One region of the Paenibacillus sp. FSL L8-0708 genome, then DNA from elsewhere that is predicted to be linked to it. Evidence: riboswitches for the same ligand, from Rfam matches in the RefSeq annotation. Region 1 holds a riboswitch; each other region holds the start of a gene.
What was found. A riboswitch is a leader RNA that binds a small molecule or an ion and turns the genes downstream of it on or off. The one in region 1 is predicted to bind cyclic di-GMP.

Region 2: linked by a shared signal. The riboswitch ahead of NYE58_RS25095 (thiamine pyrophosphate-binding protein) and the one ahead of NYE58_RS35070 (discoidin domain-containing protein) in region 1 are both predicted to bind cyclic di-GMP.
Region 3: linked by a shared signal. The riboswitch ahead of NYE58_RS03695 (transglutaminase-like domain-containing protein) and the one ahead of NYE58_RS35070 (discoidin domain-containing protein) in region 1 are both predicted to bind cyclic di-GMP.

What each region holds. Positions count from the first base shown of each region.
Region 1 covers NZ_JBBPBC010000001.1:7,491,608-7,496,295, forward strand. Annotated here, with positions in the region: gene NYE58_RS35065 (NPCBM/NEW2 domain-containing protein) at 1-2,190, opposite strand, end outside; gene NYE58_RS35070 (discoidin domain-containing protein) at 2,151-2,675, opposite strand; cyclic di-GMP riboswitch class I at 2,933-3,019, opposite strand; gene NYE58_RS35075 (hypothetical protein) at 3,177-3,743, opposite strand; gene NYE58_RS35080 (EAL domain-containing protein) at 3,859-4,688, opposite strand, start outside.
Region 2 covers NZ_JBBPBC010000001.1:5,254,145-5,258,832, reverse strand. Annotated here, with positions in the region: gene NYE58_RS25110 (ketoacyl-ACP synthase III) at 1-145, opposite strand, end outside; gene NYE58_RS25105 (hypothetical protein) at 200-643, opposite strand; gene NYE58_RS25100 (carboxymuconolactone decarboxylase family protein) at 756-1,124, opposite strand; gene NYE58_RS25095 (thiamine pyrophosphate-binding protein) at 1,135-2,775, opposite strand; cyclic di-GMP riboswitch class I at 2,931-3,027, opposite strand; gene NYE58_RS25090 (methyl-accepting chemotaxis protein) at 3,202-4,452, opposite strand; gene NYE58_RS25085 (helix-turn-helix transcriptional regulator) at 4,574-4,688, opposite strand, start outside.
Region 3 covers NZ_JBBPBC010000001.1:798,869-803,556, forward strand. Annotated here, with positions in the region: gene NYE58_RS03680 (glycosyltransferase family 2 protein) at 1-476, shown strand, start outside; gene NYE58_RS03685 (GtrA family protein) at 466-870, shown strand; gene NYE58_RS03690 (class D sortase) at 973-1,638, shown strand; cyclic di-GMP riboswitch class I at 1,752-1,834, shown strand; cyclic di-GMP riboswitch class I at 1,909-1,989, shown strand; gene NYE58_RS03695 (transglutaminase-like domain-containing protein) at 2,003-2,812, shown strand; rRNA gene NYE58_RS03700 (16S ribosomal RNA) at 3,180-4,688, shown strand, end outside.

The sequences.
Region 1 (4,688 bases):
GCCATGTCTGGCAAAATAGCTGCTTAAATCTAATCCCAGTACTTCGGAGGAGAACTCCACCAAATACTGCTGCTTGGAATTGTCACCGTTGGTAAGGGTGACCTTCCGCTCCCGATATAGCTTGGTCAGCTCTGTCCAGTATCCCGGATGTGCCAGCTCCAGCTGCCAATAGGCTCCGAGTTGTGCAAATAAGCCCTGCTGATTCATAACCACTTTATTTTCTTCGAGGACATATTTATAGATATCTGATTCATACGGTATACGATTATCTATCGAATTCGCTGCGACAGACATAAACATAGACACCATATTATTAGTTACTTCGCCATATTCCCGTTCACCCATAGCCAAGCGATGCCCAATTTCGTGATTCAGTCCCCAGCCCGGATAGGCTTTATTAAAATCACCTAACATGGTTCCTACTGTTCCAAGTTGGATCCCTGTATGATCTCCCGCTGCATACATCGCACCATAAGGCTGCATCAAGCGAATATTCTCACGAATTAGCTTGGCATCATGAATCTCGCTACTGCCATCCAAGCCATAGAAGGCAAAAATGCTCTTCATCCAGGTGTCATACCCAGTTACGGTGTCCAGCGGGTTATTTCCTTGCGTAATATATTTGTTGTACGCCTCCGTCGCCGTTCCTGTGAATATAACATGATCGCTGGCCATTTCTACCACATCTATGAGTTTACGATCTTGAACATTTGGATGAGCCGCTTTATCTTCGTCCAGTCTTTGTTTGTATGTGATTAAGAAGGTTTTGAATTGTTCTGGATCCGTGGTCTTGGTCATAAAAGGAATCTTTTCTAAACCTTCGAAGCGAATCAATGGCGCTTTCCCTTGTTCCTCAGCTGTATATGGATTGACGATATACACTGTACCGCCCTTAGTCACTTCATGTGCATAATAACTATTCGTAGCAAATTCAGGAACGGTTATAATGTTCTTACCTGGACGCAATTGCACACCTCTAGCCCAAACATTCCAAGCGGCCTCTTGTTGAGAAAAGACTAAAGAAGGTAGCTTATCGTTAGAAGCTGCGTCCACATAAACGTTGATCGTATCTCCAGGCATTGCAACGAGACCTGTAGGCTGGTTGTTCGTACCAAAACCAATTCTCAGGTTTTCCTGCGTATGCTTTTTCATATCTCCACGTTGTTCCGCCTCAATGATGGTACCTTCGGTTTGAACTTCACCATTCACTAGCTTCTTAGCTAAATCCAAAGAATCTTTCAGGATTGGATAGAGCGGATGTACTTTTGCCGCTTCTTCTAATTCGTTGATTGCTTCGACGCTATTATAAGCAGGCACAACCGCACTCATCGTTCCATCTGTGAAAATGCCATTTACAGCTTCGCTTACTTTATCTTCTGTATAAAATCTAAATTCAGCCGCAAAAGGTCTGTTGATATTAGCTTTTGTGAACTTAAATTTTAATCTTTTAAACTTCGTCGGTTCGAATTTAAATTCCAGAAAGTCATTGGTACTAATCGCGGTTCCGCTAGATACAAGTTGGAAGGTCTCTCCTTTACTCGTCTCTGATGCATAGATTTCAAAAGCCTCTGGAAATCCTTTGCGGTTATCTCTAGCCAAAAAAGCCACTCTGTCCAGCACTTCCGCTTGCGCTAGTTCAAACACGACTTCATTCGTGAAGCTTGCATCATTGTTTTTGTTCGTTTCCCAATGCGTAGTGGGCTGGTCATCCAGCATATATTCAGGCTTCGTACCTGAGTAGCTTCCACCGTTCACCGTTACTTTTGATACGTTTGCATTCGGCATTCTATAAGCTTGGCTATAGGCATTTTCATAGGTTGTTCCATACCCTTTTAGCTTCGAAACCTTGGCTGTCGTTGCCTCTACCTGATGGTTCTTCAAAAGGATCTTTGCATTCTCTATCTCTTCTTTAAACTGCGCATACAGTGGATGTGCCTGCACTTCATTCTCTAAAGCTGTTAATTTCTCTGCCGTATCAAAGGCAGTACTAACTTGGCTCAAGGTATCATCTGTAAACAAATTTTTCATTTTAGCAGAGACACTATCCTCTTTATAAAAAGAAAACTCAGCCGCACTCGCCCAATCTTGGTTCGCTTTTTTGAAGACAAATTTAAGTCTCTTAAAAGCCGTAGGTGCGAACTGAATCTCCACTACATCACCGGTTGAGCCTGTATATTCTCCAGAAGACACGAGCGTAAAATCACCCCATCGGTAGTGGAACCATAGATCTCAAATTCTTGAGCAAAACCTTTACCTTTCGCACCGGATTGCCTAGCCGCGTATACCATTCTATTTAATTCAGTGGACTCATTGAAAACAAACACAACCTCATTCGTAAACGTTGAACTATTCGGTTTGCCAGTCTCCCAATGCGTGCTCATATCCCCATCCATAGCCTTAGCTATAGGCGAGCCTGAGTAGTTGCCACCGTTATTTGTGATGGATTTAATATTTGCTGGATTCATTCTAAAAACCTCATTATAGGCATTTAGAGCATCCTTGCCGTACAGCTCAAACGGAATAACCGAAGCGTTGCTTAATAAGTTAACCTTACTTTGCGCCACTGTTTTTGTTACATTTACCTTGCTTGCCTCACTTGCTAAAGCATAACCTGCCTCACTCGAAAAACTGGCCAACATGGCCGCCGATGTAGCGATCGCAATCATTTTCTTCATCTCTTCTTACCCCCAGATGTCATATGAATCTCTCCAGTGCCCAAAAATGGGCACAAAAAAAACTACCCCAAAAGAGTAGCTTGATTGCGTATAAAGTCGCCTAAAAATTAAGACTTAATTTTTATTAAACCTTAACAAGCATAAACGCCTTCAGCGTCCTATAAGGACGGCAAGCGTTTAAGCGAGAAATATAAGATATTAAGTATAGGTGTATAACTTATACTTTCTTATATTTTAACAAAAAGCGTTACACACTCTTTGGCAGCTGGCTGACAATAGTTATGATAACCTTAGTCCCTTTAGCTTTGCGTCCCTACATTTCCATAGGTTTGCCTATGAAGTTTCGAATACATTCAAAGAGTAACATAAGCCTAGATCGGATCGCATGATTAATTGGTATGAAATGAATATAGGTAATTGCAATTAGTTTTTCTTATGTGATAGATATTATTTATCGACCATCCCGGAAGAGAAGGGCATCCTTTAGGACTGTAGGTCTACTTAACTCCCCGATCCAAACAACCGCCGGAACCAATTCCACACATCGCCCGTGATGGGAATTAATCCGAAACCATGTTCGCCAACTGCGATTACACCATATGCCCATTGTCCGATAGCTATGGCACCCCCAGCGATCCTGCCTATCGCTATCGCACCAAACGCCGTATCCCCTATGGCGATGGCCCCTAACGCTTTTTCCGCGATTGCGATCGCTCCTACAGCCACGCCTGCAATCGCAATCGCTCCCACTGCGAAGCCAAGCCAGCTAAGTGCTATTGCTCCGATCGCTAACCACATTCCCAGTGATATTGCTCCTAAGGATAATACGCCCACGCTTATCGCACCTATGGAAATCAAGCCGACAGCTACATCTCCAATAGCGATTAATCCAACGGCTGTCTTCACACGGGGTTTACCTCCACGACCATACGCTTGACCTGAGTATCGCCCTAGATTACTGCGAATACTGATGACCGGAAATGAGGGAGAAGGCCATTGATAATCAATCTCTCGTCCATCAAAGCCCCTAGAATCTGCCCAGCGCGTTACAAATTGATGCCATTTCATATCCATCCCGTCCCCCTTTTCAATTACCTAAATTATACAACCCCGGGGGTTGGCTGTACTCAGACTCTGACCTGAAATTCATCTCATCCTCTGGACGGATATATACTCATTAGGATTACTGTTTGGGAATAGGATCAGGCTTTCCAAATAAATAGCCCTGAAACAACTGATAACCACTCTGCTTAAGCCATTCAAAGTCCTCTCTAAACTCCACACCTTCTGCTAAAGGAACGGATTGGATTTCTAAAGCTTTTTCTAAAAATTGCTTTGCTATTTTCTGTTTGTTCAGATCGCTGGACACACCCTGAACATATTTCATATCCAGCTTCATGTAATGGGGTTTAAGCTCCAATAACATCTCGATCGTGCTGAAGCCCTCACCAACATCATCTAAAGCGTATTCAAATCCCCGATCCTTGTAATATGTCAAAATAGCTTTCAAATGAGCGAGATCATCCACTTTCTCCGTCTCAATAACTTCAAAGACAAAAAGAGAAGGATCGACGCCTAATTGATTGGCCAGTTCAACGGTTGATCTTAAGCAGAACTCTGGAGCGTAGATCGACGTTGGGATAAAATTAATAAACGTTTTTTTATTTAAGGGTGCAGCATATTTTACAGCCGTCATTCTACATAACCGGTCTAAAGCATATAAACGCCCTCGATTCCGTGCCGCCGCAAAAATCTCATTAGGATAGATAAGAGATCCGTCTTCTTTTTTAAATCTGGATAGGAGCTCGTATGCAAAAATCTCTTCCCTTACGTTAACAATCGGTTGGAAGTAGCAAGTAACAAGACCCTTAGTGATAACCTCATCAATCCACTCCATATCAAGTACAGTGGGTAATTCGGATAGAGGTCTCCATGTTTGGTCATCTATACGGAATTCAACCTGCTCCGACTCCATATGGTCATTACAGAAATCCAGAAAATCCCGCACCCCAG
Region 2 (4,688 bases), 2.2 Mb from region 1:
TACTATACCGTGTAATACGACCTAATGCGGATAATAGACCTCGAATATCAATGCCTTTTTCGTCAAAATGCTTAATGAAAAAGTCGTTACCAACTATATTGCTGGGATGATAGATATCAATGCCTTTAATACGAATTCCGGTCATAATACGCCTCCAGGAAAGCAGTAAAATGTGGCCTACATATTAAGATTAAAAGATCTAGACTGTAACCGCAGAAATGATCTCGATGTTATCGAGTCCAGCTTTACGGCCAAGACGGGAAAGCTGCATTTTGAGGATCGGGTTATTTTCAAGCGTTAGATTTACTTTTACAAATCCATCATTCTTAAACATTACAAAGCAGCTTTCTAAAAGAGGTACAACATCTGGTGCAGTTACATTTAGCTTTCTGCAGTCGATTTTTAGTTCATAGTCAGCTGGAGTAATTGGATTGATAGTTTGTTGATAAGCTTGAATAGATTTTAGACCATCTTCTTCAGAAAATGTTCCATCTAACTCAATGTTAATAACCTTGTTTGTAGTGTCTGTCTTCAAAACGAAACTTCCCATGCCTAAATCTCTCCCATAGATTGAATTTGTCCAAAACAGTTCGACTGCAATATCCAGCCATGTATATCCATTTAGCTGTTTTATAAAAGTCAAAATTCGACACTATACAGCAAGTAATGGGATATTCCGACTCTATTATAGGCATATTTTTCAAGTGTATGCAATAATAAAGTCGAATTTTGTATATTGTTGTCGAACTGTTGGGTTATTGGATTTCTTCTATGGTTGCAAGCAGGATATTAAAAGCTGTGATGATTCTAGGTGCCCCTATAACGGGTACTAAGTGTAATAGAATACCTTTAAGCTGTTCTACGGTAACTCCAACACGAAGGGCCATGACATAATGAACGCCCAACTGTTCGAATTGTCCCATTGAAATTAAAGATGAAATGACTGCGATTTCCTTCCAGTCAGGGGCTATAGTATTACGTTGAAAAATATCGCCATAGGCATTCCCCATAATAAATTCAGCCAAGTCAGGGAAGTGGTCTTTAATTGGAGCTAGTGCTTTTGCGCCATAGTCTCCTGATAGATTCGTGAAGTGGTTGAGACCACTGTTGATATTTTCCTTCATGGTTAGCCTCCTAGTTTAGGTTCAAAGTACGGTGTGCAGTCGGAGGGACTTCATCACGGTCTGTTAGTAGTTCAATAACGGCAACATGGTTTAGAGCTACCGCATCTTTAATTGCAGCTGTGAATTCATCCGCAGTCTCGCATTTGTAGCCTTTAGCACCTAGAGATTCAGCGAATTTCACGGCGTCCATTGGTACTTCATATAGAGTTCCATCGATACGACCTGTGGTTTTCTCCATACCCTTAAGAGCCATATCTAGTTGCTTATTATTGACCACGATAAAGATGACAGGGATATCTTTGCAGACAGCGGTGTTAATCTCAGCGCCGAGCATCATGAAACAACCATCACCTGTAATGCAGAGGACAGTTTCTTCAGGAGCTGCAACTTTTGCACCAATAGCCATGCCGATCGAATTACCCATGCAAGCAAAATACGCATCAAAAACAAAGCTGCCCGGTTTCTTAACCTTGTACCATTTTGCAGCGTGGAATCCATGACTTCCATCATCAACGAAAATTGAATTATTATAAGGGATCAAATCACTTAAAGTGCTCATTACCGAAGCAAGGGAAAGATTCTTGAGGGTTGGAAGCTCTTCTGAATAATCCGTATCGGCCAAAGCCTCACGTTTGGTGATTGTGCTTGGGTCAATATGATTTAGGCAGTGCACCAAATTATCGCGCAGGTCCCCGGTGACCGGTATCGTTTTGGACAATAGTATTTTTCCGACAAAGGTTGGATCAATATCAAATTGAATTAAAGTTGCTGGATGATTCTCCCGTTTAAGATTACAGATGGTCATATCACTTAAACGTGATCCAAGCACTATAAATAAATCGCTTTTATTCAATAAATCGTCCCCGTGGGTCGAACCGCCAACGCCAATAGGACCATGATAGAGTGGGTGATCCCAGACTATAGCCCCTTTTCCACCAGGAGATGTTACTACAGGAATATTAAAAGTTTCTGCGAGTTGAACAAGCTCTTTATGTGCTCCGGAGCGGTTAATTCCTTTACCCGCAATAATCAAAGGATTCTTAGCAGCTTGAATAGCATCGATGACTCTATCGATATTAGCTAGACTAATTAGAGATTCTCTTTCTGGGATTACTATATTGCATTCTTCCAATACTTCAGTTTGTACATCAAAAGGAATACAAAGATGAACAGGACCCCGTTTGGTCAGGGCCACAGAAATCGCATGATTAAAAATAGTACCAAAGTGATCCCCACGTTCAACCAATTTACTGAACAAGGTAGCAGGTCTGAACATATCAGCTAAATCAGCCAGAAAAGAGGTGGAGTCCTGACATTGAGGAATTCCAAGCTCTGTAATGGATTGGTGGCCGGTAATAAATAGGACAGGTAGGTTGTTAGCTTTCGCATGTGCTGCTGCTGTAAGCAGGTTAGTTCCCCCAGGACCCGAAGTACCAAATGCTACGCCTAGGTTACCCGTTTTCAGCGCATACCCTGCTGCTTCGAATCCGGAGCTTGCTTCATGTCTGCCGGGAATAAATTCAATACCGTAATCCACCATCTTTAGAACAATTGGACAAATGGATTTGCCAATGATCCCAAAAGAATGTGTGACTCCAAGGTTACGTAGTGCTTCCGCCATGTAATCTGCGACTGTCTTCAAAAGAAACACCTCACAAGTTTTTTGATATATATTAGTTATTAATCTACCGAATAGATACGATAGATCAATATACTCAAAAAGTAAAAACCTGTGCTCTATAGTAAGCACAGGTTGGTGGCATAAGGCGCCGCTAAGACTGAACAATAGTTCAGCCGTCCTGGTTCCTCTGCAACCTGGCAATCATGGCCTCAAACGAAAAAATGAGGCTGTAGATCCATGGTTTTGCGTCATCCTCTTTCGAGGATTTTGCCAATATTAATTTATAGTTGATAAGAATAATTTTCCTTTACAATATATTCCTCATTAATTTTTGTCAACATAATCCGCTAAAAAAACTCGAAATTTGACGAAAGTCTTGTCCAAGAGATGAAGTTTTGCCTCGCGAAAAAAACTGCCACCTAAGACTCAGCTTAGGTGGCAGTTGATAGTTTTGAACTAGAATTTAAAGATATGAATGGTTTTTTGCAGATTAAATACGGCCTGGGTCATTTTTTCCGTTTCTTCTGCAACAGACTGCAGGGCATTAATCTGTTCATTCATAGCCGCCGATACCTCTTCCGTGCCAGCAGCAGTTTCTTCGGTGATTGCTGAGATATTCTCAATTGCACTGGAAATTTTCAAGGCACTTTCTAGCATAAGATCACTCTCCGCAGAGAATGAAGAGATTTGCTCGGTAATGTACTGCACGCTTTGTACAATTTGTGCGAAAATATGGGCAGATTGAGTGATCATTTCATTCTGAACCTGCACAACCTCTTCATTGATGGCAATATTATCGATGGCTTGTTTAATATCTGACTCAATGCTGCGGACCAAGCCGAATACTTCTTTTGTGGATGCCGTAGATTCTTCAGCAAGCTTGCGGACCTCTTGAGCTACAACGGCAAAACCCCGACCATGCTCTCCGGCACGAGCAGCTTCGATGGAGGCATTCAGTGACAGCAGGTTGGTCTGCTCAGCGATCTCTGTGATGGTCTTGGTGATCATCGTAATCCCGCGGGCATTTTGTGAGAGAGCTTCAATAGTATCAGCCACTTTTTGTGTAGCCTCTATGTTTTTACGCATGCCTTCAGCCTGTGTATCTACGGATTGGCGCCCTTGCTCAACAAGTTCTAAGGTATGTATTGAACGTCTGTTCATTTCTTTGGTGGAGTTCGTATAATTGGATACTTTGGTCTCAATGTCTTTAATGGATTCTGTCATATCAGCGATATCCGTAGATATTTCATTTGCACCAAGAGCGAGCTCAGTAGAAGAAGAGGCTACTTGTGCCATGACAATTTTCAGGTTCTGGTTCTTATCTTCGATTCCGCGGCTTGCATCCATAACTTGACGGGTGATCTGCGATGCATCGGTCAGAATCTTCTTGAGCTTATCAATCATTGTGTTAAAGGAGCGGCTTACGTCACCCATTGAGCCATTTTCGTCCGCTCTGCTAGTGAAATCGCCCTTCGAAATACTGTGAGATACATTAGCAATATCATCAAAAGATGATGTAAGCGTTCTCTCCACGAAGCGAGCAACAGGTAAAGTCAGACCTGCAAGAACAACTACTAGTATAATTCCTACGAGAAATTGACCTAGAATCATTAACGTAACTAAGACAGGAATAGCAAACAGTGCGGCAACGAGGTAACATCCGGCAACAATTCTTTGTTTTAACGGAAGTTTGTGCATCCAGCTCATTGGTAAAATGTCCCCCTTATTAAATTTTATGTAATGGTGTTATTATAGGGGATTTATAGGTCATTGGTCTATAGAGAAGTGTCATAAATCTTCTTTAAGTAGTAGATATTTAGAATTCATGTCAAAATTCCTCATATATTGTGGAAATTGTTTTAATAGCAGACTTTACCATCCCTACTAGTTCGATAGGAGCTAAAACAATAACTGAAGGAGAGAAAGAGAGTACGATACGACAG
Region 3 (4,688 bases), 6.7 Mb from region 1:
TGCGGGGACTTAAAGAAAAGAACCGCTATGTCAGAGGTTTGGTGAGCTGGGTTGGCTTCAAGCAGACTATGGTGGAATATGAACGGGAAGAACGTTTTGCCGGAGAAACCAAATATCCGCTGAAGAAAATGATTCGTTTTGCGTTAGATGGCATCACCTCTTTTTCACATAAGCCGCTTAAGATTGCTACGTATATTGGATTCTTCCTTTCATTCTCTAGCTTTCTCTATTTATTTTTCGTCTTGTTCCAAAGGATATTTTTCACCTCCTGGACGGTTCCGGGCTGGGCTTCCATTGTAGGTGTCAATCTGCTCTTTAACGGTATTGTTCTGATGCTGTTGGGTGTGATTGGGGAGTATATCGGACGGATTTATGACGAGTCTAAAGATAGACCGCTATATATTGTTAGTGAGACTAAAGGCTACCAGAACGAAGAACAACTGGACCGCCGGAAGGACCACAATGATGTCAGATAAGAACTTGCGCGCTGCATTCATACAGTTCCTCAAATTTAATGCCGTAGGTTTGCTCAATACGCTTATTGATTTTGTGATTTTCACATTGTTGAATTCACTAGGGATGGTATACGCATTGGCGCAGGTGATCTCCTATAGTGCAGGCACGGCGAATAGCTTTATTTTGAATAAAAAAGTTACCTTTCGTGATCGCAACCGGGGGAATAAAGAAGGCTTCGACCGCGTACAGCTGGTCAAGTTTATCGTGCTGAATCTGGTAGTGCTCGGAATATCACTGTTGTTAATGCATCTGTTGACAGACAAACTAGGTATTCAAGTCTTGATCTCCAAGGTGCTGGTTACCTTTATCACGGTGATCATCAATTTCTTTGGAAGTCGTAAATGGGTATTTTAAACATTAATTTCAGGCAGAAGGAGTTGCTATGCTTAAAGGCAAGTAGCTGTTTCTGCTTGATTTGTATATAACCATAGAAACAATATACGGAGGTGAATAACATTGCGTAAATTCTCCTATCTACTCATACTGGCTGGGATACTTATCATGTTATATCCGACAGCTAACGAGTGGTACAACGACAGGCAGCAGGAGAAGTTATTAGAAACGGCTGAACTAAGCACTGCCGATAGTACTCCCCAGCCAGATCTGAAGAGCAGGTATGCTGAAGTTACTCAGCTGTTAGCAGAGGAATCGGTTCTGGATGCCCAGGCACAGCCCCAACCCCAAGAGACAGAAAAGCCTGAACCGGAGATTGCAGTCGGTGGCAAAGTAATCGCATTAATTGAAATCGATAAGATTGATTTGAAGCTGCCTGTATTAGAAGGGGCTACAAAAGCTAATATGAAACATGCTGCAGCCCATATGAAAGAAACGGCACCCCTTGGAGAGATCGGGAATGCTGCAATCGCGGCGCATCGGGCTCGAACTACGGGTCGTTTGTTTAACAGATTGAATGAGGTTGTTGTGGGGGATGTTATCACGGTAAAGACTAGTGATCAGGTGTTTAACTATGAGGTGTATGATATTTCTGTTGTAGATCCGAGTGATGTCTCCGTTCTTGACGGGAATGACAAGGATAAGATTCTTACTCTGATTACATGTGATCCGCTAGTGAATCCAACGCATCGGCTGATTGTTCATGCCAAATTAACAAAAGGAGAATAGTGAATGACAAGAAAACACAAATACCGGGAGATATTTATAAAATAATGGGTAATCTAGTAAATTAGGTCTTGTTCACAACTATAAATATGATAGTATTATACTATGAAAGCTAAACACGATAACGGCAAACCTTCCGAAAGGTAGGGACGCAAAGCTAAAGGGCCTTTTCCCGAAAGGATGGCAGCCAGCTACCGAATGAAGAGGCTTTTTTTGTTTGTTTCAAATGGATTCTATCAATTATATCTAGTAAAGCTAGAACAGATAGAGCTTATACGATAACGGCAAACCTATCGAAAGGTAGGGACGCAAAGCTAAAGGGCCTTCCCGAAAGGATGGCAGCCAGCTACCGAAAGGAGTTTTATCCGTGAAAAAGGTTTATTTTATGCTGGTGGCGTTGTTCGTCCTAACGACTTCAGTTCCGGTAAGTACAGCTCAAGCTGCAAGTGCAGATGCCAGCTGGTTGATTACATCCAAAGTGGCTCAAGGTGTTATTGGTATTAACTATGATATTCCGAAAGATAAAAGAATCAAACTCATGATCACCAAAGATAACAGCAGCTATACATATAACTTGTATGCTTCTGGACAAGCTGAGGACTTCCCTTTGCAACAAGGAAATGGGACTTATAAGGTTTCTGTTCTGGAGAACACAACCGGCAATAAATACAAAGCATTATATTCCGAAGTAGTAGACGTAACCATGAGTGACTCGAATTCCGTATATTTGGGCTCCGTACAGAATGTGAAATGGAGTTCTTCTGATAAAGCGATTGTCAAAGCTAAACAATTAGTACAAGGCAAAACAACAGACGAAGAGAAAGTTAAAGCGATCTATAACTATGTAGTTGCGAATGTACAATATGATTACTCTCTTGCTAATAGTGTAACTACTGATTATATTCCAAGCATCGATAAGACATTGACTACTAAAAAAGGGATTTGCTATGATTACGCTTCTCTTTTTGCCGCAATGCTGCGGAGTGTAGATGTTCCTGCTAAGTTGGTAATGGGGAATACAAGCTACGTTACGCAATATCATGCATGGAACGAAGTGTTGCTTAATGGGAAGTGGGTTACCATTGATACTACAGTGGATGCAGGACTTGCAAAGAGTGATAAGAAAACCGATTTAATTAAAGCCTCAAGCAAATATACTGCGGCAAAATACTATTAAGTTCGTCGCTAGAAACATAACTCTATTAAATAAACAACTAGCTTAATTATTAAGCTAGTTGTTTATTTTTATATTAGGGGTTGCTTTTCTATTAATAGTTGGGGTATTATAGGTAAGCGTTGTTAGACAGCGTACAGGCGATACAGACGAGGCTGATAAAAAGCTTCAAAAAATAAAGCTTGCATTTCTGAAAACAACATGATATATTATAAGAGTTGCTGCTGAGACATTAAACGGCGCCAACGAGAACTTGATCTTTGAAAACTGAACAACGAGTGAGTAGGAAATCACGTAAGTGAAATCCAAAATTAGAGAATTAATTTTCTCGTCAGATGTTTCAAAATGAGCATATCGCTCTTTTCAATACTAATTGGAGAGTTTGATCCTGGCTCAGGACGAACGCTGGCGGCGTGCCTAATACATGCAAGTCGAGCGGAGTCATTTTGAAAGCTTGCTTTCAAAATGACTTAGCGGCGGACGGGTGAGTAACACGTAGGCAACCTGCCCTTCAGACTGGGATAACTACCGGAAACGGTAGCTAATACCGGATAATTTCTTTTTTCTCCTGAGAGAAGAATGAAAGACGGAGCAATCTGTCACTGAGGGATGGGCCTGCGGCGCATTAGCTAGTTGGTGGGGTAACGGCCCACCAAGGCGACGATGCGTAGCCGACCTGAGAGGGTGAACGGCCACACTGGGACTGAGACACGGCCCAGACTCCTACGGGAGGCAGCAGTAGGGAATCTTCCGCAATGGGCGAAAGCCTGACGGAGCAACGCCGCGTGAGTGATGAAGGTTTTCGGATCGTAAAGCTCTGTTGCCAGGGAAGAACGTCCGGTAGAGTAACTGCTACCGGAGTGACGGTACCTGAGAAGAAAGCCCCGGCTAACTACGTGCCAGCAGCCGCGGTAATACGTAGGGGGCAAGCGTTGTCCGGAATTATTGGGCGTAAAGCGCGCGCAGGCGGCTATTTAAGTCTGGTGTTTAAACCTTGGGCTCAACCTGAGGTCGCACTGGAAACTGGGTGGCTTGAGTACAGAAGAGGAAAGTGGAATTCCACGTGTAGCGGTGAAATGCGTAGATATGTGGAGGAACACCAGTGGCGAAGGCGACTTTCTGGGCTGTAACTGACGCTGAGGCGCGAAAGCGTGGGGAGCAAACAGGATTAGATACCCTGGTAGTCCACGCCGTAAACGATGAGTGCTAGGTGTTAGGGGTTTCGATACCCTTGGTGCCGAAGTTAACACAGTAAGCACTCCGCCTGGGGAGTACGGTCGCAAGACTGAAACTCAAAGGAATTGACGGGGACCCGCACAAGCAGTGGAGTATGTGGTTTAATTCGAAGCAACGCGAAGAACCTTACCAGGTCTTGACATCCCTCTGAATCTGCTAGAGATAGCAGCGGCCTTCGGGACAGAGGAGACAGGTGGTGCATGGTTGTCGTCAGCTCGTGTCGTGAGATGTTGGGTTAAGTCCCGCAACGAGCGCAACCCTTAACTTTAGTTGCCAGCAAGTAATGTTGGGCACTCTAGAGTGACTGCCGGTGACAAACCGGAGGAAGGTGGGGATGACGTCAAATCATCATGCCCCTTATGACCTGGGCTACACACGTACTACAATGGCCGGTACAACGGGAAGCGAAGCCGCGAGGTGGAGCCAATCCCATCAAAGCCGGTCTCAGTTCGGATTGCAGGCTGCAACTCGCCTGCATGAAGTCGGAATTGCTAGTAATCGCGGATCAGCATGCCGCGGTGAATACGTTCCCGGGTCTTGTACACACCGCCCGTCACACCACGAGAGTTTACAACACCCGAAGTCGGTGGGGTAACCCGCAAGGGAGCCAGCCGCCGAAGGTGGGGTAGATGATTGGGGTGAA